DNA from 2 places in the Asticcacaulis excentricus CB 48 genome. Region 2 is predicted to be linked to the other one. Evidence: predicted binding sites of a transcription regulator. Region 2 holds the regulator's gene; the other holds the start of a gene.
The links. The regulator HrcA, encoded in region 2, represses chaperone genes, less so after heat shock. The targets are predictions, from matches to a motif close to GTTAGCANTCNNNNNNNNNGANTGCTAAC.
Positions count from the first base shown of each region.

Region 1 (11,690 bases), 1.2 Mb from region 2:
TGGCGGTACATTCGTCAGCCTTCGACAGCTTGATGACTTTGTCGAGAATGGCCTTGGCTTCGGCTTCGGTAAGGATGCCCATATCTGTAATCTCCCAATCCGCCGATTAACCGAGCGAACGCGCGGTGTTGATGACATTGATGCCGTTGAAACGGCTGGTGGAGGAGCCGTGCGACACCGCCGAGACCTGACCCGGCTGCCCCTTGCCGTCGAAGAAGGAGCCGCCCAGGCGATAATCGCTTTCATCGCAGATCGCCGAACAGGCGTTCCAGAATTCCGGCGTGCGAATCTGATAGGCCACGTCCTCGATCATCTGGGTGATCTTGCCGTTCTTGATCTCATAGAAGAGTTGTCCGCCGAACTGTGCATTATAGCGCTGCTGGTCGATCGAAAATGAGCCGTCACCCACGATATAAATGCCGTTTTCGACGCCCTTGATCATGTCGGCGACGCTAAGCTTTTTCTTGCCCGGCTCCAGCGAGATATTGGCCATGCGCTGAAACTGCACCGACGACCACGAGTCGGCGTAGCAGCAGCCATCCGACTCGGTCTTGCCCAGAATATGCGCCTGATCGCGGATGGCCTGATAATCGACCAGTTTGCCGTCGCGGATGATGTCCCACTTCTTGGTCTTGACGCCTTCGTCGTCGTACCCGACGAAGCCCAGTGAGCCGAACTGCGTCTTGTCGGCGACGATATTGACGTTTTCCGAGCCGTACTGGAACTTCGCCTCGCGCTTGTCCAGCGTCGCAAACGAGGTGCCGGCGTAGTTGGCCTCATAGCCCAGAACGCGGTCAAGCTCGGTCGGGTGGCCCACCGACTCGTGGATGGTCAGCCACATATGGCTGGGATCGAGCACGAGATCGTATTTGCCCGGCTTGACGGACGGCGCTTTGAGCTTTTCGCGCGCCTGTCTGGCGCCCGCGATCGCGTCTTCCTTCATATCATAGCTGAGGCCATAGCCGGTGACGCCCGCCGGATCGGTGAATTTTTGTTTGGCTTCGCCATCGAGATATTCGTAGCCTAGACCCATCGGCGCCGACAGGCCGTCGCGCGTGCGGAATTTGCCTGAGTCCTTGTCGATGGCGGTGACCGTCATAGGCACCCAGATGCGGTGCACGTCCTGATCAATGTAGGAGCCGTCGGTCGAAGCAAAATACTTCTGCTCATTGACGAGGAACATCATCGAATTGACGTAGTCGGCCCCGGCCTTCAGTGCGGCGGTATTGACGTCGATCAGGCGCTCGGCCTTTTCCTTGATCGGAACCTCCATGCTGTTCTTTTTGATTGGCGTCTTCCACGACACCTCACCAACGCCCTTGACGGGGGCCAGCTTGACCGGAACGGTCTGGATTTTCGCGTTGGCTTTGGCGATGGCCACGGCCTGCTTGGCGGCCTTGGCCACGGCTTCAGTGGTCATGTCATTTGTGGCCGCAAAGCCCCAGGCCCCATCGGCGATGACGCGGATGCCCACACCCAGCGACTCGGTATTCACGACGTTTTCAACGCGATCTTCGCGCGTGATAACGAATTGGCGCAGATAGCGCCCGACGCGCACGTCGCAATAGCTGGCCCCGGAACCGGTCGCGGCGTTCAGACCGGCGTCAGCCAGCGTCTTCTTCACCTTGACGTCGATCGTCTCCTGAAGCACTTCGGCGGCAACGGCTCGCCCGTAAAGCGACGGCACGAGCAGGCTGCCCGCCGTCAGGCCGGTCATGGCCAGAAAGTTGCGTCTGTGCACGGCGTATCTCCTTAAAAGATGTCCGGAATGAAAGGATGCTCCGGAACGCCACGCGTCGCGCCCGCCCCGTTACGGTTGAGACGATCATCCCGTCAAAAAAGCGTCAAGTTGCTTTTTGGTAATATGGGCCAAATGGAGATATTTTATACAGATTCTTGCCGTACGGGGCGTATGGATCTCGCCCGCGCTTAGAGAGGCCGGCTCTTAGCGCCGTCAGTTGAGCCGCTTCGCTGAGAGCACCTCCACCGGATTTTCGAGATTCTGCCCGTCCCAGCCGCCCTCGATCTTCTTTTTGGTGATCTTGCCGTTCAAGATTTTCTTGACCACGTCCATGCCCGACACCACCTTGCCAAAAGCGGCATAGCCCTGATTGTCGCCCTCCGGATCACGCCCGGCGTCCATGTAGGACATGTCCCCGACCGAGATGGTGAACTGGTTGCTGGCCGTGCCAACGGCATAGCGGGCCGTCGAAATCGTGCCATCGGTGTGCGACAGTCCGGTCTGTGAGGTCGGCTCGTGCGGAATCGGCTGATAGCGGTGGCCCGCAGCCTCGACCTGAACGAAGCCACCGTTGCCCGACTTCATGGCGCGCCAGAACTGGGCGCCCGTCATCTTTCCGGAGTCCACATATTGTAAGAAGTTAGCCGTCGAAATCGGCGCGCGCTTGCCATCCAGTTCGACCACAATATCGCCCTTGGTGGTTTGAATCAGGACACGCACTGAATCCGGCGGCACTGGCAAGTCGCGATAGAGCGGCTTGGGCTTGGACGGGGCTTTGGCGGCTTCGGTGTTTTCTGCAGGCTTTTGCTGTGCCGGAAAACAGCCTTGCAGGAGCGTCACCCCCATCAGTGCCGCCATACCGATCATCCATCGCCGCCGCTGCGTCATGTCGTGCTCCCTGTGTCACGACAAAACTATCGGAAACCCGCAGGCCTTGGCAACCGGGTTGAGCCACACGATTCCGCTTTACCTTCGGGCAATCAGTGGTAACGCTTATATTTATAAGAGGAGCGCGCCATGATACAGGGCCCCAAGCTCGATAGCCTGTTACCGCCCCTGTCGCCGGAAGATGTCGCCGGGATGGATGACGAACTGACGCGGCTGCGACGACTGATGGAGCGCGGAGAGTCGGCGGGTCTGGCCGGTGGCCCGATCCTGTTGTGGTGGGGCGGCGTGCTGGGCGTCGGCCATCTATGCCTGAGCCTGGCCTATGCCGGACTTTTACCCGCCCTGCCCTACGGTCTCATCTATTTTATGGCCGGCCTGATCGGCACGGTGGTTATCGCTTTGCGTGTGCGCAAGCACAGCCTGTTGTCCAACTGGCGCACCGAGGCCGTTTCGGCCGCCTGGCTCTTCGCAGCAGCAGGCATCTTTGTCTATTCGGTCGGCAATGTCGTCGCCGGGACCTATAATCCGGTGTCCAACATGGCATTTCTCGCCATTGTCTTCGCCCTGATCAGCGCCGTGACCGGAGCGACCTGCCGCCGCGATTGGATGTTGATCCCTTCCACCGGATGGCTGCTGATGGCGGCCTTGAGCTTCATGTTTGGGGACAACAGCGCGCTACGGACGCTGGTCTTTGCGCTGGCTTCGGTCCTGCTGATGGGCGTTCCGGGCTGGGCCCTGACCGATCAGGCGCGTCAGGCCCGGCAGGTGAAACAGGCGCTGGGCCTACGTCTAACCGGCTCTTGACTTTAATTCTAATATAAATTTATATACCCCTAACATTAATTTGTTAGAGGGGTTCACACATGTCTGCACACAAATTACCGCTCGACCTGATAGGCATAGGCACAAAAGTCGCCGTCGTAGGGCTTATCGCCGGACTGGTGGTCGAAAAGGCCGCCCCCCTGAACAACATGCACCCGGACCCGTCCGTTCAGGTGTCGCTGCTGTCGATCAGTATGGTGCTGCCGTCCTTCTGGATCAGCCTTCTGGCTCCTATCTGCTATCTGTTCGCCCTGTGGTCGGCTTCAGATGTTTTTATGCGACTGCATAAGGGCGAAGGATTTGGGGCTTCGGTCGTCAAGGGCCTGAAAGACGTCGGTTCAAACCTGATATACGGGGCCATCGCGGCGATCCTAATTATGCCGACCCTTACCGCGATGACCGAGGATCGCTTCCGCGGCGTGCGCTATGATTTCGCTATCGAGCCCCTGACCATCGGCCTGATCGGCCTAATGCTGTGGTTGATTACGCAGGCTGGTGAAAAGCTGCAAACCGATATGGAGAGCTTTGTATGAAGGCCCTTATTCTTAGAACCATGATCGGCCTGCCGACAGGTATCATAGTACCGCTGGTGGTCGTTCAGTTGCCGAAACTGTGGGCGAATACCAGCCATCGGCTCGACATTTTCGGTCTGGCGCTGTTGCAAGGCGGCTTACCGCTGTTGCCCTATGGTTTCTTAGCTATTGCCCTGTGGTTTGCTGCCGACATGATCACCCGCGTTCGTCCGGATACGCCGCTAGAGCCGGTTCTGTCCAAAGGGTTGCGCCACAGCGGGGCGGGGTTGATCCTTGGCGGCCTGGCTGTTGGGCTGAACGTCACACCTTGGGTATGGGGCGAGGTCTATAACAATACCGGCCGGCAGCCCGGCGTCGCAAATGACGTCCTGCTGACCCTTATCTTTGTAGGTCTGGGCCTGATCCTGTTTAGCCTAAGCCAGCGTATCCGCACGCTGCAGGTGGCGCGCGAGGCCCTGTCGGCGGAACTGGAGCAGTACGTCTGATATGCCGGTCAATGTAACGCTTGATGTGATGCTGGCGCGGCGCAAGATGCGCGCAAAGGATTTAGCGGCGCAGGTCGGCATCTCGGAAACCCAGATGTCACTGCTGCGCACCGGCAAGGTGAAGGGCATGCGTTTTGATACCTTGTCAAAACTTTGTTTCCTGCTGGACTGTCAGCCGGGCGACATCATGGCATACCTCCCCGACGAGGCTGATCTGACAGCAAAGGGCGGCGACTGAGCGGACGCGCCCCATTGCGGTCACGGAGTTAGGACTCAAATGACTCTCCGAAGAGGAGCCCCGCTATGTTCAAATCCGTTTGTCTCGCTGCGCTGATCCTGAATGCGCCCGCGGCCTTCGCGCAGGAAACGATCAGCGAAGCGCACCCCATGCAGGACGGCGATCAATGGATTACCGACGTGGTGGTGACGGCCCGCCTGCCCGGCCCCGCCCTGTGGCGCGTGCGCAAGGACGACAGCGAGGTCTATGTGCTGGGGGCCATGCCCGTGATGACCAAGCGCATCCCGTGGGATTCCAAACGTGTCGAGCGGGTCATCGGCCTGTCGAATGTGCTGCTTACCGCGCCAGAGGCTAAGGGCGGACTGATCGGCGGTGCGCGGCTGCTGATGGATCGTCGCCTGCCGCTGGGCAAAAAGCTCGATGAGGTCTTGCCAGCCGATCTGTCGAAGCGTTTCTATACACTGGCCGATGCCTACGGTCTGGACCGCGAAAAGTACAAGAAACTGTCGCCCATCTGGGCAGCGGCCACCCTGCGCGAGGATATTTATGACAAGGCGGGGATTGCCACGCGCGACCCGGAAAAGACGCTGCTGCGTTTCGCCAAGGCCCAGAAGCTGAAAACCAAGCCATCAGGCAGCTTCTCAGTGGCCAAGACCCTGGGGCGCATCGATGATTTTAGCACGCAGCAAGAGGCGCATTGCGTCGCGGCCACGCTGGATGAGATTGACTTTGCCATAAAGAACGCCCGCGCCGCCACCGAAGCCTGGGCCATTGGCGATCTCAAGGCCGTGCAGCGTTTGTCGCCGGATTCAGCACTTCTTGCCTGTCTCGAAGGCGCGCCTTCGACCAAGGCCATGCTGGGGCAGTCGGTCGAACAGACGGTGGGCGCGATCAATACTGCCTTAGGAACGCCGGGTAAGTCCCTGATTGTGCTGCCCTTGTCAGCGCTTCTCACCCCCGGAGGCGCCTTGCAACAACTGGAGCAGCAGGGTGCGACCGTAACCACGCCCTCGCTCTAGACTGAGGTGACTTCACGATTTCCCTCCTCCCCACTGTATGGGGAGGTGCCGAGTTTACGAGGCGGAGGGGTATACCCCTGCCGAAAAGATACCCCTACGGCGCGACATCGCCCGCCACCTCCCCACAAGTGGGGATGTGAAAGAGTAGCCGCGTGAAACGTTAGCTCGGCTCAAAAACGTCATATGAATGTCATTGGACCCCGCGCCTGCCGCGCCATAAACTAACCCTATGAAACTGCTGCCCCTACTTGCTGCCGCGCTGCTTGTCGCCTCGCCCGCCTCTGCCGAGCCCCTGCGCCTGATGAGCTACAATATCCGCTACGCTAATCCGCAGGACGTGCCACCGTGGCCGGAGCGCGGCCCGCGCATGGCGGCGCAGATCGCCTTCCTTGCGCCCGATGTGCTGGGGGTGCAGGAGGCGCTGTTGCCGATGGTCGATGACCTGTCGCAAGCCCTTGGAGACTATGACCATTACGGCGTCGGCCGCGATGATGGGGCCAAGTCGGGCGAAAGCACGACCGTCTTCTGGCGCCGCGACCGCTTTGAGAAGGTATCAGCGACGACTCAGTGGTGCGGTCAGACGCCCGACACCCCCTCGAAAGACGCCGATGCCGCCTTCCCGCGCACCATCACGCGCCTTATTTTGAAGGATAAACGCAGCGGGCAGGTCTTTGATGTTCGCAATGCCCATTTCGACCACGTGGGCGTCAAGGCGCGCGAAAACTGTGCTGTGCAGATTCTGAGCCTGCCGCCCGTGCCGGGCGCGCACCTGATCGTGCTGGGCGATTTCAATACCGGTATGGGCAGCGCGCCGTATAAACGCTTCACCGCCGAAACGAGCCCGCTGAAAGACAGCCGCGTCGCCAGCACCCGCCGTTTTGGACCGACCGGCACCTTCAATGGCTTTGATATCCGCCAGACGGACGGCGAGGCTATCGACCATATTTTTGTGGATCGGACGTTGATGGTTAAGAGCTTCGCCACCCTGACCGACAGCTATTCGGGCAAGGTCATTTCCGATCACTTCCCTATCGTGGCCGATATCGAGCTGAAATAAATTCCGGCGAAAAAATTTCACACGAATCCGCTTCGCCGCTTCTTGACTCTCTGCGGTCGCAACCCTAACTCAGGGGCGCGTTAGCACTCAGGCATACTGAGTGCTAACACATCCATCTGAATAACATCGGAGACATCATATGAGCTTTCGTCCGCTGGGCGACCGCGTTCTCGTGAAGCGCGTTGAAGAAGAAGCCAAGACCAAGGGCGGGATCATCATCCCTGATACGGCTAAGGAAAAGCCGCAAGAAGGCGAAGTCGTCGCTGTCGGGCCGGGCGCCCGCAACGAAAAGGGCGAGCAAGTCGCTCTGGACGTAAAGGTCGGCGACCGCGTTCTGTTCGGCAAGTGGGGCGGCACCGAGGTCAAGCTGAACGGCGAAGACCTGCTGATCCTCAAAGAATCCGACATCCTGGGTGTGGTCGAGCGTTAATCCGCTCTGTCGCCCCTATTCTGATAATACGCAACCAAAGGAACACCCGAAATGGCTGCTAAAGACGTACTGTTTTCCTCGGACGCGCGCGACAAGATCCTGCGCGGCGTCAATGTCCTCGCCAATGCCGTGAAAGTCACGCTTGGCCCCAAGGGCCGCAATGTCATCCTTGAAAAGTCGTTTGGCGCGCCGCGCTCGACCAAGGACGGCGTGTCGGTCGCCAAGGAAATCGAACTGGCCGATAAGTTCGAAAACCTGGGCGCGCAACTGATCCGCGAAGTCGCTTCCAAGACCAACGACAAGGCCGGTGACGGCACCACGACTGCCACGGTTCTGGCTCAGGCCATCGCCGTCGAAGGTCTGAAGTCGGTGTCTTCGGGCCGCAACCCGATGGACCTGAAGCGCGGTATCGACAAGGCCGTGGCCGTCGCCATCGCCGAAATCAAGGCCTCGTCCAAGCCCGTTACCTCGAACTCGGAAATCGCTCAGGTCGGCACCATCTCGGCCAACGGCGACACCGAAGTCGGTCAGATGATCGCTGACGCCATGGCCAAGGTCGGCAACGAAGGCGTCATCACCGTCGAAGAAGCCAAGACCGCCGAAACCGAACTGGACGTCGTCGAAGGCATGCAGTTCGACCGCGGCTACCTGTCGCCCTACTTCGTCACCAACCCGGACAAGATGGAAGCGGTCCTCGAAGACCCGTACATCCTGATCTTCGACAAGAAGATCTCGACCCTGCAACCCATCCTGCCGATCCTCGAAGCCGTGGTTCAGTCGGGCCGCCCGCTGCTGATCATCGCCGAAGACGTCGAAGGCGAGGCTCTGGCCACGCTGGTCGTCAACCGTCTTCGTGGTGGCCTCCGCGTCGCCGCCGTCAAGGCTCCGGGCTTCGGTGACCGCCGCAAGGCCATGCTGGAAGACATCGCCATCCTGACCGCCGGCCAGGTGATCTCCGAAGACATCGGCATCAAGCTTGAGACCGTGACTCTCGACATGCTGGGCCGCGCCAAGAAGGTGACGATCACCAAGGAAACCACCACCGTGGTTGATGGCGTCGGTGAAAAGGCGGAAATCGAAGGCCGCGTGGCTCAGATCAAGCAACAGATCGAAGAAACCACCTCGGACTACGACAAGGAAAAGCTGCAAGAGCGTCTGGCCAAGCTGGCCGGCGGCGTCGCGGTCATCCGCGTCGGCGGCTCGACCGAAGTCGAAGTGAAGGAAAAGAAGGACCGCGTCGATGACGCCCTGAACGCGACCCGCGCGGCCGTGGACGAAGGTATCGTTCCGGGCGGTGGTACGGCTCTGCTGAAGGCGTCGAAGAAGCTGGCCGACCTGACCGGTGACAATGACGACCAGACCGCCGGTATCGCCATCGTGCGCAAGGCCCTGCAGGCGCCGATCCGTCAGATCTCGGAAAACGCGGGCGTCGAAGGCTCGATCGTTGTTGGCAAGGTGCTGGAATCGAACGATGCCAACTTCGGCTTCAACGCTCAGACCGAAAAGTACGTGGACCTGGTGGCCGATGGCGTCATCGACCCGGCCAAGGTTGTGCGTACCGCTCTGCAAGACGCGGCCTCGGTGTCGGGCCTGCTGATCACGACGGAAGCCGCCGTGGTCGAAGCCCCGAAGAAAGAAGCGGCCCCGGCTATGCCTGGCGGCGGCATGGGCGGTATGGGCGGTATGGATTTCTAATTTGGCTCACGTCCCGTTCCTGCGGATCGGGACGTGGACAAAGGTCCATAGCGATAATGTTTTGCTCGGGTCGCCCCCGTCGCAAAATCTCCCAATACTATGTAGAAAGAGCGGGTCTCACGACCCGCTCTTTTTTTTCGTCACTTCGCTGTAAATGCAGACCTGCGGCTGGCTTTCATATGGCGGATCAAAATCATCAGGCCTTCTCTCCAAACAAACAGAGGCGCGGGGAATGTACCGGAAAATAGTGCGACCGAGAGTTATAGGGCCTCTTCTCAACGCGTCCCGAGAGGTCTGCGGAACCATTACGGCAGTGGAACCACCTCGGTTATCGACGATGTTTCGACGCTGAGGCGTGGTGTCAGCGGGTCAAGGCTGTCTTTCAGACACTGGCGCACCTGATCGGCCACCGGGCCTGGCGCGCGCAACCGGAGGCGGCCACCGACATCCGAACGGGCTTCGGCCACGGCGCGCCACAGGAGCCGCCGTGCGGCCCTCAGCGGCGTCTCTTCCATATGGGGCTGTGCGCCCCACGGCCGACTGAATTCCAGCGTCCCAAAGCGGGTAATCGGCCCGCAGGCGATGGCTCGCCCCTCGGCCGCAAAGGCGGACTGCACCAATCCGGTCAGCTTCTCACCATTATGCTTGTTGCCGATCAGATCGACCACCACCAGGCCCGCCAGATTGGACAGGCGCAGACGGCGTACCAACTCTTCAACCGCCACCTCATTGAGGCGTTTGGCGGCCTGACGTGGCGTGTGGATCATCCCTTCCCCAGCACGCCCCATGTCGATATCGCACGCGATCAGGGCGCGCGTCGCCTCTATGGACAGATAACCGCCGCCGGGCAGGTCGAAACTGGGCTGGGTCGCCTGCGCCTCGGCAATATCGAGGGCATCGGGGTCTTCGGCGGGCTCAAACCGGACCTGAGGGTCAATCAGGCGCCGCGCCTGTTGTTTCAGGCGCTCCATCAGCCCCAACGGGTCCGACAGGCGACGTGGCGGCCCATCGCTGACACCCAGCAGGCGGACACGGGGCAATTTGTCGGCACGAGCTTCAGCGGCGATTTCGACCTCGACTGCCGTACCTTCGTTCAGGGCATTGGGGTCGCTGAGATCAGTCATGGCCTCTTGACCATCGGCGAGTTTAAGGAAGCCGATCCGCCCCGATTTGGCGGTTAGCCGAGCCACCGAACGCGTTCCCCACAGGGTTAGGGATGTATCCAGCGCCGGACCTTCAGCATAGAGCAGCGGCAGCCCGTCGCGCGCCAAACAGGCACGCATCAGACCAAACCGCTGTTCACCATACAGTTTCACCCCCTGTAACCCGCGCCGCGCAGCAGTTGCAGGGTCTCAAACGTCGGCAGCCCCACCACCGAAGGAAAGGAGCCGATCAGGTGAATGACAAAGGCGCTGGCGCGGCCCTGAATACCGTAGCCGCCCGCCTTGCCTAGACCTTCGCCGGAAGCAATATAGGCGTCGATCTCTTCGGCGCTCAGGCGTTTAAATTGCAGACGGGTTTCGACCACCCGCGCTGACAGACCCTTAGGCGAGACCAGCGCGACGCCAGTATAGACGCGATGGCTGCGGCCGGACATCAGTTCGAGACAGGCGCGAACTTCGGCATCCGTTTCCGCCTTGGGCAATATGCGCCGCCCCACCCCTACCACCGTATCAGCGGCCAGAATATAGGCGGGCTGCGTAACCAGCGCCGCTACGGCTTCGGCCTTGGCGCGCGACAGCCGCCCGGCCAGTTCGCGCGGGGTCTCGCTTTTCAGCGGCGTTTCATCAATATCGGAGGGAAGGATACGATCGGGTTTCAGGCCGATCTGGGCGAGCAGGTCCACACGGCGAGGACTGGAGCTGGCCAGAATAAGGGGCAGCATCAGGCGCGCCCCTTACTTAAAGCGGCCAACACTTATTTGAACCGATAAGTGATGCGGCCCTTAGTCAGGTCATAGGGCGTCATTTCAACCATGATACGGTCGCCAGCCAGCACGCGGATGCGGTTCTTGCGCATCTTGCCCGCAGTGTGCGCGATGATTTCATGCCCCGAGTCTTCGAGCGTCACGCGGAATGTCGCGTTCGGCAGAAGCTCGACAACGGTACCCGCAAACTCCAACAGTTCTTCTTTTGCCATTCGGCCCCACATGGAAAGGGAAAAGGGCGAATCGTCATGCGATGTCGCCCATGAAAATCAGTGGCGCTCCCTTTATACCCAAACGGGTTAAGTGGAAAGAGGGAAAGCGCGTATGAAAAGGCGGAGCCCCTTTCGGAACTCCGCCAATCCTTGGTTAGCTTGCAGGGTAGAAATTAAAACTTCCGAACCACGCTGACCGACAGGTTGTCGGCATTTCCGCGATCATCCTTGAAAGCCGAGCGGGTATAGTCGCCTCGGATGGCGTAGGCGTCATTGAGCTTCATCTGCGCTCCGACACCAACATCCAGCGCCGTTCCATCTTCGGCGATCGGCGAGTTGTTGTAGTTTTTCAGCTTGGTGTCCGAAACACCCACGCGGCCGATCAGCTCAACGCGGTCCGAAACCGGCAGGAAGCCCACGGCGTAGGCGGCCTTCTTATTGGTCAGCTTGTAACGGCCCGTATTGGTCGTGTCGCCGTTGGTCCCGGCGGCCAGTTCGCCTTCGAGCCCGAAGTGCGGGGTCAGCTTGGTGCCGAGGCGCGCATTCATCGAGTTAAGGCTAGAGTCGGACTCGTTGTTATTCGTGGCGGTCGCACCGATCGAGCCATACACCTCGGGCTGCGACAGGGATTGCGCGGAAGCCG
Region 1 covers NC_014816.1:1,240,962-1,252,651, reverse strand. Annotated here, with positions in the region: gene ASTEX_RS05985 (TldD/PmbA family protein) at 1-82, opposite strand, end outside; gene ASTEX_RS05980 (TldD/PmbA family protein) at 107-1,741, opposite strand; gene ASTEX_RS05975 (peptidylprolyl isomerase) at 1,955-2,629, opposite strand; gene ASTEX_RS05970 (hypothetical protein) at 2,759-3,433, shown strand; gene ASTEX_RS05965 (hypothetical protein) at 3,493-3,984, shown strand; gene ASTEX_RS05960 (hypothetical protein) at 3,981-4,469, shown strand; gene ASTEX_RS05955 (helix-turn-helix domain-containing protein) at 4,471-4,707, shown strand; gene ASTEX_RS05950 (TraB/GumN family protein) at 4,773-5,726, shown strand; gene ASTEX_RS05945 (endonuclease/exonuclease/phosphatase family protein) at 5,956-6,783, shown strand; gene groES (co-chaperone GroES) at 6,923-7,213, shown strand; gene groL (chaperonin GroEL) at 7,265-8,908, shown strand; gene ASTEX_RS05930 (ribonuclease E/G) at 9,214-10,191, opposite strand; gene ASTEX_RS05925 (Maf family nucleotide pyrophosphatase) at 10,221-10,793, opposite strand; gene infA (translation initiation factor IF-1) at 10,826-11,047, opposite strand; gene ASTEX_RS05915 (porin family protein) at 11,221-11,690, opposite strand, start outside.
Region 1: a site for HrcA is predicted at 6,863-6,891, ahead of groES (co-chaperone GroES). Genes of this name have one in related genera too.

Region 2 (11,690 bases):
CGCGCGGGGCGGGCGGCTTCGGCTCGACAGGGCGAGGCTGATCCTTTTATTTCACGAAATTGTGCAGGGTCGCTGGGTTTACCCGACAAGCGAAGCATCGCAGACTCGCTCCATACGCGAATCTGAGTGATGAGCCATGACGGAAACCCTCGAACTGTACGGATTGCTGAGCGATCTGGTCGAAGCGGCGCTGAACGGCCTCAATCTGTGGCCGGCGCTGCTGGCTGGCCTGATCTCAGCTCTCCTGATCTGGTTCCCGGTGGCGGCACGCACGCTGATCGCCCTGTGTCTGACCCTCGTTTTCAGTAGTCTCTGGCCCTTGTTGCACGGCCTGCCAGCCCTTGCACCGGACTTCGGTGAACCAGAATACAGCATCCAGTTTGCGCTTATGGCGCTGGTGGCCATTGGGCCTGTCTGGCTGACTGAAGTGCTGGGTCTAAGGCGATTAACTCAGCGAAAGCCCAGAACGTCCTGCATATCGTAAAGGCCGGGCGATTGCGCCGCAGCCCACAACGCCGCCTCGACAGCCCCCCGCGCGAACAAGGTGCGATCGCGTGCCGAATGCGACAGGGTGATGACTTCGTCTTCGGCGGCAAACAGCACGCTGTGTTCGCCGATAATGCCGCCGCCGCGAATGACCGAAAAACCGATCGTCCCGGGTTCACGCTGTCCCGTCAGGCCATCGCGCGCCGCCACACGTACCTCATTAAGATTTACCCCACGCCCGTCGGCAGCGGCGTCTCCCAGCATCAGGGCTGTTCCTGACGGCGCATCGACCTTGCGCTTATGGTGGGCCTCCAAGACTTCGATGTCCCAGGCGTCCGGACCGAGCTTTGCCGCCGCCTGCCTCACCAGCCCCATCAGCATATTGACACCCAGAGAGAAGTTCCCCGAACGCAGTAAGATATTGCGGCTACCATAGGCTTCAAGGGCGGCAATCTGTTCAGGCATGAAGCCGGTCGAACCGATGATGTGCGCTAAGGGCTTGGCGCGCCTCTGCCCTTCCTCGGCGCAGGCTTCGGCCAGAGCCAGAGTCGCTGCGGGAGTGGTGAAATCGATCACCGCATCGGCCTGCGACAGGTCGATAGCGTCGCCCTTGTCGAAGGTGGTAGCGACGATCAATTCGCGCTCATTGAGTACACGGATGACGGCCTGACCCATGCGGCCCCTGGCCCCGGCAACGGCAAAACGAATCTGGGTCATGATAACTCCGGGCGTTGATAAGCTGCCCGCTCCTCTAGGGAGCGGGCGCGAATAAGTCAAATCCGGCGACGGGTGTTCCCGCGCCGGATTTGTCCACTTAAATCCTTGAAAAACGTATTGCGGGTCAGCGCAAGACGTTTCATGAGGCCTTATGCGGTTCCGGTGATGTCGTCCCAGAACCGCTTGGCCTTATGCATGAAGCCCTGTGACTGCGCGTAGGACTGTGCCTCGGCGATCTCGGCAAATTCCTTCATCAGTTCCTTCTGACGGGCGCTCAGGTGCTTTGGTGTTTCGACGAACAGTTCGACCAGCAAGTCACCTCGCTGTTTCGAATTGAGCACCGGCATGCCCTTGCCCTTGATCTTGACCTTGTGTCCGGTCTGCGCGCCTTCGGGGATGGCGACCTCGAGCTTGCAGGTGCCGTCGCAGCCTTCGCCGCCCATCAGGCATGGCACCTCGACCTCGCCGCCCAGAACGGCAGTCGGCATGGGAACCGGGATCTGACAGTGCAGGTCTGCGCCATCGCGCTCGAATATTTCGTGCTCGGCCACCGACAGGAAGATGTAAAGGTCGCCACGCGGCCCGCCACCCGCGCCGGCCTGACCTTCGCCGGACAGGCGAATGCGTGCGCCGTCATCAACGCCGGCAGGGATACGCACATTCAGCTTGCGATTGGCGCGTACCTGACCATGGCCGTGACAGTTGGTGCAGGGCTCCTTGATCACCTGACCCTGACCGTTACAGGTCGGGCAGGTGCGTTCCACGGCGAAGAAGCCGTTGGAGGTCCGCACACGGCCTGCGCCACCGCAGGTATGGCAGGTGACGGGTTTGGTTCCGGCCTTCGCCCCTGAGCCCTTACAGACTTCGCAGGTCAGGGTCGTCGGCACGTTCAGTTCGACATCTGCACCCTTATAGGCCTGTTCCAGCGTAATTTCGTAATCATAGCGTACATCGGGGCCACGTTGCGGGCCCGAGCGGCGGCCACCGCCCCCGCCACCGAAAATGTCGCCAAACATCTCCGAGAAGATGTCTTCGACATTGCCGAAGCCCTGTCCGCCAAAGCCACCTTGACCGCCGAAGCCGCCGCCGCCCTGACCATTGACGCCGGCGTGTCCGAAACGGTCATAGGCCGCGCGCTTGTTGGCGTCGGACAGGACCGAATAGGCTTCATTGACTTCCTTGAAACGTGCCTCGGCCTGATCATCACCCTGATTGCGGTCAGGGTGGTGCTCCATCGCCTTCTTGCGGAAGGCCGATTTCAGCGTCGCATCATCCGCATCGCGGGCCACGCCCAGAATTTCGTAATAATCACGCGCCATTGTACTCAGCAGTCCTTTAAGCGCATTCCGAAAAGCCGCCTTGCAGGTTTCGGACTCAGATGCGCGATAAACATAACCCAAGCCCCCGCCTGGGATGCCTGCAACATTCACACCGGCAACATATCCGATGTTATAAAAAACTCAAAAAAAGGGGAGCCCAACCGAAATCAGACTCCCCCCTTTTGTCTTGTCAAAGCGCTGGCTTACGCGCTCTTCTTGCCGTCGCCGTCGACTTCTTCGAACTCGGCATCGACGACGCCGTCATCGGCCTGAGCCTCGTCACCGGCTTCGCCCGCGCCTTGAGCGGCGTACATGGCTTCACCGAGCTTCATCGAAGCGGTCAGAAGCGCCTGATGCTTGGCCTTGATGTCTTCGACGTCTTCGCCGTCCTTGGCCGTCTTAAGATCGGCGATGGCGGTTTCGATGGCGGTCTTGTCTTCGGCGCCGACCTTCGAACCAAAGTCCTTCAGGGCCTTTTCCGTCGAGTGAACCAGAGCGTCGGCCTGGTTGCGGGCTTCGATCAGCGCCTTGCGCTTTTCGTCTTCGGCCTTGTTGGCCTCGGCCTGCTTGATCATCTCCTCGATATCCGAGTCGCTCAGGCCACCATTGGCCTGAATACGGATCGAGTGCTCCTTGTTGGTCGCCTTGTCCTTGGCATTGACGTTGACGATGCCGTTGGCGTCGATGTCGAACGTGACTTCGATCTGCGGCACGCCACGCGGTGCGGGCGGAATACCGACGAGGTCGAACTGACCCAGAAGCTTGTTATCCGAAGCCATCGGACGCTCGCCCTGGAAGACGCGGATGGTCACGGCCGACTGATTGTCGTCGGCGGTTGAGAAGGTCTGCGACTTCTTGGTCGGGATTGTGGTGTTGCGCTCGATCAGCGGGGTGAACACGCCACCCAGCGTTTCGATCCCCAGCGTCAGCGGGGTCACGTCGAGAAGCAGAACGTCCTTGACGTCGCCTTGCAACACGCCGGCCTGAATAGCGGCACCGAGCGCCACCACTTCGTCCGGGTTCACACCCTTGTGCGGTTCGCGACCAAAGAAGGCCTTCACGGCTTCAACGACCTTGGGCATACGCGTCATGCCGCCGACGAGGACGACTTCGTCAATGTCCGAAGCCTTCAGACCGGCATCTTTCAGCGCCTGCTGGCAGGGAGCGATGGTCTTCTGGATCAGGTCCTCAACGAGGCTTTCGAGCTTCGCGCGGGTCAGCTTGAGGTTCAGGTGCAGCGGGCCGGACGCGTTCATCGAGATAAAGGGCAGGTTCAGGTCGTATTGCGCGACCGTCGAAAGCTCCTTCTTGGCCTTTTCGGCCTCTTCCTTGAGGCGCTGCAGGGCCAGCTTGTCGGAACGCAGATCGACGCCGTTTTCCTTCTTGAACTCGTCAGCGAGGTAATCGACGACGCGCATGTCGAAGTCTTCACCACCGAGGAAGGTGTCGCCATTGGTCGACTTCACTTCGAAGACGCCGTCACCGATTTCGAGGACCGAGACGTCGAACGTACCGCCACCGAGGTCATAGACGGCGATCTTCTTACCGTCGTTCTTGTCGAGGCCATAGGCCAGAGCGGCGGCGGTCGGCTCGTTGATGATGCGCAGAACTTCGAGGCCGGCGATCTTGCCGGCATCCTTGGTGGCCTGACGCTGAGCGTCGTTGAAGTAGGCCGGAACCGTGATGACGGCTTGGGTGACGGTTTCGCCCAGATAGGCTTCGGCGTCTTCCTTCAGCTTTTGCAGAATGAAAGCCGAGATCTGTTGCGGCGAATAGTCCTTGCCGTGGGCCTTGACCCAGGCGTCGCCGTTCGGGCCTTTGGAGATTTCATAGGGCACCATGCCCTTGTCCTTCTGGACCATCGGATCGTTATAGGTACGACCGATCAGGCGCTTGATAGCGAAGAAGGTATTGGAAGGGTTAGTGACCGCCTGACGCTTTGCGGGCTGCCCGATCAGGCGCTCCGAGTCGTCCACGATGGCGACCACCGACGGCGTGGTGCGAACGCCTTCGGCGTTTTCAATGACCTTCGGGTTCTTGCCGTCCATAACGGCGACGCACGAATTGGTCGTACCAAGGTCGATACCGATGATTTTAGCCATGAGTCCAGATTTACTCCGTTTAAGGCAATGGGCTTTTGAGGCCTTTTGAAGATAAGCACCCCGCTTGTCCATCCCCGGTGAGATGAATTTTACCAATTTTGGAAGCCACCGTTGATTTCGGCGCCCCCAAATCTGCAACCGATATAAGGGGCGCATGGCGGCCTGCAAGAGGGGCCCCGGCAATGCTGGCAATATTTTTAGGGTTTTTCAAAACGCGGTCATAAAAACGGTCCGTATTGCAGTGGCCCTACTCCTGTTGTTAGGTAGGCCATACAAAGACAGATGCCGGGAGACTTGCCGATGACCATGAACACTCTGCCCCTTACGCGCCCCGAAGGGAGCGAACCGCAGGATTTCCACGTCAGTCGCCGCGGCATAGCCGGGTTGTTCTTTGCGGGCTATGCACTGGGCGCCGGGACCGCCGCGGCCCAATCACCCGTGTCCACGCCTTCGACCGGTCTGATCGCTAAAGACCTGACAGTGCCGACCGATAGCGACTACGCTATCCCCGCCTATATCGCCTTGCCCCAGGACGCCAAGCGACGTCCAGTGGTGCTGGTCGTCCCGGAGATCTTCGGACTGCACGACTACCTGCGCGATGTCTGTCGCCGCCTGGCATATCAAGGTTATGTGGCCCTGACGTTTGATCCTTTCGCGCGCAAGGGCAATGCGGCAGCTTTGAAAGACACGGCCGAAATCCGCAAGCTGGTCGAAACCGCGACCAATGAGCAGGTGATGGGCGATCTGAAAACCCTGATCGCCTGGTTGAAAACCAACCCCGATGTGGGACAGTCAAAGGGCGTGTTCGGCAAGACAAAGTTCGCCGACACCTCGCGCATCGGCATTACCGGTTTCTGTTGGGGCGGCGCGGTAACTTGGATGGCGGCGTCTTCCATCCCTGACATCAAGGCGGGCGTGGCATGGTACGGGCGTCTGGAGCGTCCGGCGGCGACCGATTTCCTCGGCAAGGAAGACCGTCAGTGGCCGATCGACCGCGCCTCCGGGCTGCGTCGCCCGGTTCTGGGTCTCTATGCCGGTCAGGACGGCGGTATTTCATTGGAAAGTGTTGAGCGCATGAACGCAGCGCTCAAAGCGTCTGGTAAGACCCCCAGCTATATCAAGGTCTATAAGGACGCCAAGCACGGCTTCCATGCCGACTACCGCGCCCTTTATAACGAGACAGCCGCAAAGGAAGGCTGGGCCGAATTGCTCAAGTGGTTCGGGACATATTTGTAAGCCAAATTCCCGTCAGACAGGTCAGTTTACCTCCCCGCAAGCGGGGAGGTATTTCGTCTGTTACGCCTGCGTATTGACTGTGCCGCCAGAGGCGGTATCGCTGCCATTATAAGCCCCGTTGGCGGCGCTGGCCGTTTTGGCCGCTGTCACGACCATGGCAGGGCGGATCGTGCGGCCGAACAGTTCATAGCCCGCCTGCATGACCATCAGGACGCTGCCACCCTCAACCTCAGTGGAAGGTTGCTCCATCACGGCTTGATGGAAGTTGGGATCGAACTTGTCGCCCTTGAGCGGTGCAATTTTCTTGACACCGTTCTTTTCAAAGGCCCCGGCCAGTTCCTTTTCCGTCATCTCGATACCGGAGACGAAGTTTTTGAACGCCGGGTCTTCGACCTGCCCCGGGACAGCCTGAAGCGCGCGTTGCAGCACGTCGGCCACGCCCAGAAGGTCGCGCGAAAAGCGCTGGATGGCATAGGCGCGCGCGTCATTCATTTCGCGCTCGGCGCGGCGTTTGACGTTTTCGGCCTCGGCAGCATATCGCAGCGCCTGCTCCTTGAGTGCGGCGTTTTCGGCCTGAAGCTGCTCCAGCGCCGCGTTCAGCGTGTCGATGGCGTCATTGGCGAACGGGGCGTCTTGTTCAGTATGTTCTTCGCTCATTACTCTTTAGACTCTGTGGGTTAGGGCCGTTCCTGCTCCAGCAGGCGGCCGAGGATTTTCGCGGTGTAATCCACAAGTGGGATGATGCGCGCATAATTCAACCGGGCGGGCCCGATGACGCCGATGGCGCCGACGACCTTCTGGGTCTGACCGCCCATCATATAGGGCGCTGCAATAACAGCCGAACCGGACAAAGAAAACAGTTTCGATTCTGATCCGATAAAAATTCTTACCCCCTGTGCCGAACGCACATTGTCGAGCAGGTTGATAAGCTCTTCCTTTTCTTCCAGGTCCTCGAACAGGGCGCGCACCCGCTCCAGGTCTTCAAGTGCCGAAGCCTCCAGCAGATTGGCCTGCCCCCGCACGATCAAGGCACGCTTATCCGTCTCGCCGCCCGCCCAGGCGGCCAGTCCGCGTGCGATAAGACCGGTTGCCGCCTCATTGAGGAGTTGACGCTCGGCCTCAAGCTCGGCGCGCAGGTCGTGCCCGGCCTCGCTGAGCGTGCGCCCCCTAAGGCGCGTACTGAGATAGTTGGAGGCTTCGATCAGGTCGGCAGGCGTTACCCCCGGATCAAGCGTCATCAGTCGATTTTCGACCCGCCCGTCATCGAAAACCAGCACCGCCAGCGCCTGATCAGGGGCCAGCTTGATGAATTCGACATAACGCACCCCGGCCTCAAACGAAGGCGTCATGACCACACCCGCCCCACCCGCCAGCCCCGACAGCAGGTTCGAGGCTTCGCGCAGGGCGCTGTCAAAGGTCATGCCTCTGGCTGTCAGGCGTGCTTCGATCTCGCGCTTGGCGTCCTGGGCCACGTCGCCGACCTCCAGCAGGCCATCTACGAACAGGCGCAGACCCTGATGCGTTGGCATACGCCCGGCGGAAATATGTGGCGCACTGAGCAGGCCCAGTTCGGCGAGATCGGACAGGGTGTTGCGGATCGACGCCGGGGACAGGGCAATTCCACCCTTCGACAGGGTGCGCGACCCCACCGGCTCCCCGGTTTCTAGATAAGACTCGACGACTTGACGAAATACCTCACGCGCCCGCGTGTCCAGTTCGGTCAGCGAGGCCGTGCCACTCATCAGGGTCGAGAGCGATGTCTTCATGACATAAGGATATAGAAGCCTTTGCGCGCTTGTGAAGAGGCTTCGCATGAGGCGTCGCATTTGCCGCCAAATTGCCACGATTGCAGGGCTGCATAGGGACACCTGAACGGGGAGGTTTTGATGCAAAAAAAAGTCTTTATGACGGTCGCGGTGGTGGCGCTGATGGGCGCCGGTATCGCTCAGGCCAATGACGTAGTGACCCTGACCAAGCCCCCCGTGTTCAAAACGCGTACCGACACTGCGACGAGCGAAATCCCCAGTGCGTACAAGCCGAAACCAAAAGCTAAAACCAGTGATTTTGAGCCCCTCAGAGGACCTTGGCGCGTCACCAAGTCGCTGAAAGACAAGGGCAAGGAGCCGGTCGATGAGGACGGCAACACCTATGCCTGCGTTGATAAAGACTGCAAGGTCTCGCGCAAGGTCGACGAAAAGCGGGATTAGATAACGGCTGCAGTGCGCTTTAGGTGTTCGCGGATACCCGTCGGATTAACAGGCCAAGGCCGCTCACCATCAGGCCGGGAATAAGCCAATAGGTCGCATTCCAAGCCACGATTTCGAAAACGAGGAGACTTTTCCATAAGCCTGCCAGAGCAAGGTGGGCCAGTGGGATTGCAATCCCCAGCGGAAGGGCAAAAAACGCAAAGCGCCGACCTCGGATTAAGACCCCGACAAACAAAACGATCCAGCCTGCAAACAGGCTCAGTAAGAACGGCGTATAGTCAGTCTGTACGACGGTTAAAGAGACAATATCCCCCGACATGACCCCTCCTTTTTTTGTCACAATAGCTGTGGCAAGCGACGAGTCAACGATAGGGTTTGGCGACATTGGAGGGCGGATTTAAGTCGGCCTCTTGTGTTTATATTCGTGTTTAGGGGGCCTGAGACAAAAACCTTTGCCGAAGCGAACCTATGCTGGTAGGCACGTCCGCATCTAATGGAGGTCCACGCCATGTCGCAATTCGACGCCCTGAACGCCTTGAAAACCTTTCGCCCGTCCAACCGTCAGGCGGATCAGTTACGCAAGGTGACGCTGGAAACCGGTGTGACGCGTTATGCCGAAGGCTCGTGTCTGATCACGGTGGGCCATACCAAGGTGCTGGCCACGGCGTCGGTGGAACAGGGCGTACCGCCCTTCCTGAAGGGCAAGGGGCAGGGTTGGGTGACGGCGGAATACGGCATGTTGCCGCGTTCGACCCACACCCGTTCGCGCCGAGAAGCCGCTGCCGGCAAGCAGTCGGGCCGCACGCAGGAAATCCAGCGCCTGATCGGGCGCTCGTTACGCGCTGTCGTCGATCTCAAGGCGCTGGGTGAGCGCCAGATTACGCTCGATTGCGATGTGATTCAGGCCGATGGTGGGACACGCTGCGCCTCAATCACCGCGGCCTGGGTGGCCTTATCTTTGGCGTGCGACAAGCTTTTGGAGCAGAAGCTGATTTCCGCAAGCCCGATTATTGATCAGGTCGCGGCCGTGTCCTGCGGCGTCTTTGAAAATGTGCCGGTGCTCGACCTCGACTACGACGAGGATTCGACTGCAGAGACGGATTCGAACTTTGTGCTGACCGGTTCAGGGCACATCGTTGAAATTCAGGCTACCGGCGAAAAGCGCGGCTTCTCACGCGACGAGTTCAACACCCTGTTCGACCTGGCGACCCAAGGGGCGACGGAACTGTTTGCCCTGCAACGCGAGGCGGCGGGCAAGTAAAACCTATTCTTCGTCCTTTATGACCAAGAGATCGCCGGGCGTGCAGTTGAGCGCCCGGCACAGCGATTCCAGAGTGCGCAGCCGTACGGCCACGGCCTTCTGATCGCGCAGCAATTCCAGATGCCGCACAGCGATCCCTGTCCGGTCGGACAGTTCGACCAGAGACAAACGCCGCCGCGCCAGTTGCTCGCTCAGACAGATGGTTACACTCATATGGTCAGATTGGCTTCGGCCCTCAGCCGCGCCCCTTCCTTGAACACTTCGGCCAAAACGAAGACGACCAGCACCGAAAACCATGCCGTCACAGCCCGCATCCCATAGACGGGCTCCACCGGCATTTTAAGTATGGCCTCAGCCAGAGCGCGCGACGCATAGGAATAAAGCTCTACTCCGGCCAGTCCGAAGCCGATCCAGCGAAGGCGCAGCGTATTGTCCGGGTGGAAGACATCACCTTCGGCCAGGGTGCGAAAAACCTGTCGTGTCCAACGCATGATCAGCAGATAGCCTGAGAGTGACACCGCGAAGGCCAGCATAAGGATCGCCTGCTGCGTGCCGTTGATCTGCGCCACCATCTTCATGCGCGCCATCACTTCGGCGGCAAGCGTTGGCACTGACAACAAACACAAGGCGGCGATCCCCACGGCTACGATCATAGCGAACAGGCCGTAATAGACGACATCGAGGGCCGTCTTGAGCAGGCTGGAAATCGAACGCGGGCCCAGAAAACGCATGAGCTATCCTATGCCGAGGAATGAAAACGATCTCTGCCACAAAAAATGGTCATCGCCAAATTACGGCTTTTTCATTGCGCGCAGCATAGGCTACACAGTCCGCAAACGGAGACTTCTCATGTCGATTTCGCTTGTTGCCGGTCAGAAGCTGATTGCCGCTACCCACAATCCGGGCAAGGCGCGCGAAATCGACAGCCTACTCAATGGCCGGTTTGAGGTTGTCTCGGCGGGCAGTCTGGGTCTTCCGGAGCCGGATGAGACGGAAAACAGCTTTATCGGCAATGCCATCCTCAAGGCGCGCCATGCGGCAATGGCGGCGGGTCTGCCGGCTCTGGCCGACGATTCAGGCCTGAGCATCGCCGCCTTAAATGGTGATCCGGGTATTTACAGCGCCCGCTGGGCCGGGCCGCAGAAGGATTTTCCGCGCGCCATGGAAATCATCCACCACAAGATGATTCAGGCGGAGGTCCATAATCCCGAGACCTATTCCACGCGGGCGTGGTTTACTTCGGCTCTGGCCGTCGCCTGGCCCGAAGGCCACGCGGTCGTCTTCGAAGGCGTGGTGCATGGCAATATTGTCGCCCCGCGCGGCGACAAGGGATTCGGTTACGACCCCATCTTTCAGCCGGATGGCTATGAGATCACCTATGCCGAGATGGATGACGTGCTGAAAGACAGCCTCAGCCACCGCCATCTGGCCTTCGAACAGTTGAAGGCATGGCTGTTCTGACATCCGCCCCCGTCGCTCTCTATATCCACTGGCCGTACTGTTCGCGCATCTGTCCCTATTGTGATTTCAATGTAACGCGCGATCGTGGTCAGGCCGACACACAAAATGCCCTCTTTGAGGCGATCCGTGCCGATCTGAGGATGCAGGCGTCGTGGCTGGGGCCGCGTCGTCTGGTCTCGGTTTTTTTTGGCGGTGGTACGCCTTCGCTGATGAAGCCCGACTGGGTGGCGGCTGTGATCAACGAGGCTAAAACCCTGTTTCCGGTTACTAATGATATCGAAATCACGCTGGAGGCTAATCCGACGGATGCCGAAATCGCCCGTTATCGCGCCTTTCAGGCGGCGGGCATTAACCGCCTGTCGATCGGGATCCAGTCGCTGAATGACGCGGCGCTGCGTTTTCTGGGGCGCAATCATTCGGCACGCGAAGCGCTCATGGGATTAGAGACAGCCCTGTCTGTGTTTGACCGGGTGTCGCTGGACCTGATCTACGCCCTGCCAGACCAAAGTCTTGAAAACTGGGAAGATGAGCTGCGGCGGGCGGCCCATCTGGGTGTCGAACATATCTCGCCCTATCAACTGACTATCGAATCCGAGACCGCCTTCGGGCGGGCAGCCCGGCGAGGGCAGTTACGCATTCCCGACCCGGAACGGGGTGAAGCCTTCTATGATCAAACCCAGTCTGTTCTGACCGAACTGGGCTATGAGGCCTATGAGGTGTCCAACCATGCACGTGGTAAAGAGGCGCGTTCGAAGCACAATATAAACGTCTGGGAAGGCGTGGACTATGTGGGCATAGGACCAGGCGCGCATGGTCGCCTGACGTTTGACAAGGCGCGTCACGCCACGGTCGCTGAGCCTGATCTCAAAGCCTATATCGCGCGTGTCCGCGAAACCGGCCA
Region 2 covers NC_014816.1:56,887-68,576, reverse strand. Annotated here, with positions in the region: gene dut (dUTP diphosphatase) at 1-41, shown strand, start outside; gene ASTEX_RS00285 (hypothetical protein) at 137-484, shown strand; gene dapB (4-hydroxy-tetrahydrodipicolinate reductase) at 451-1,203, opposite strand; gene dnaJ (molecular chaperone DnaJ) at 1,353-2,522, opposite strand; gene dnaK (molecular chaperone DnaK) at 2,726-4,624, opposite strand; gene ASTEX_RS00265 (dienelactone hydrolase family protein) at 4,925-5,860, shown strand; gene grpE (nucleotide exchange factor GrpE) at 5,921-6,517, opposite strand; gene hrcA (heat-inducible transcriptional repressor HrcA) at 6,538-7,626, opposite strand; gene ASTEX_RS00250 (hypothetical protein) at 7,747-8,067, shown strand; gene ASTEX_RS00245 (hypothetical protein) at 8,087-8,386, opposite strand; gene rph (ribonuclease PH) at 8,576-9,328, shown strand; gene ASTEX_RS00235 (helix-turn-helix domain-containing protein) at 9,332-9,541, opposite strand; gene ASTEX_RS00230 (DUF2975 domain-containing protein) at 9,538-10,059, opposite strand; gene ASTEX_RS00225 (non-canonical purine NTP pyrophosphatase) at 10,178-10,789, shown strand; gene hemW (radical SAM family heme chaperone HemW) at 10,777-11,690, shown strand, end outside.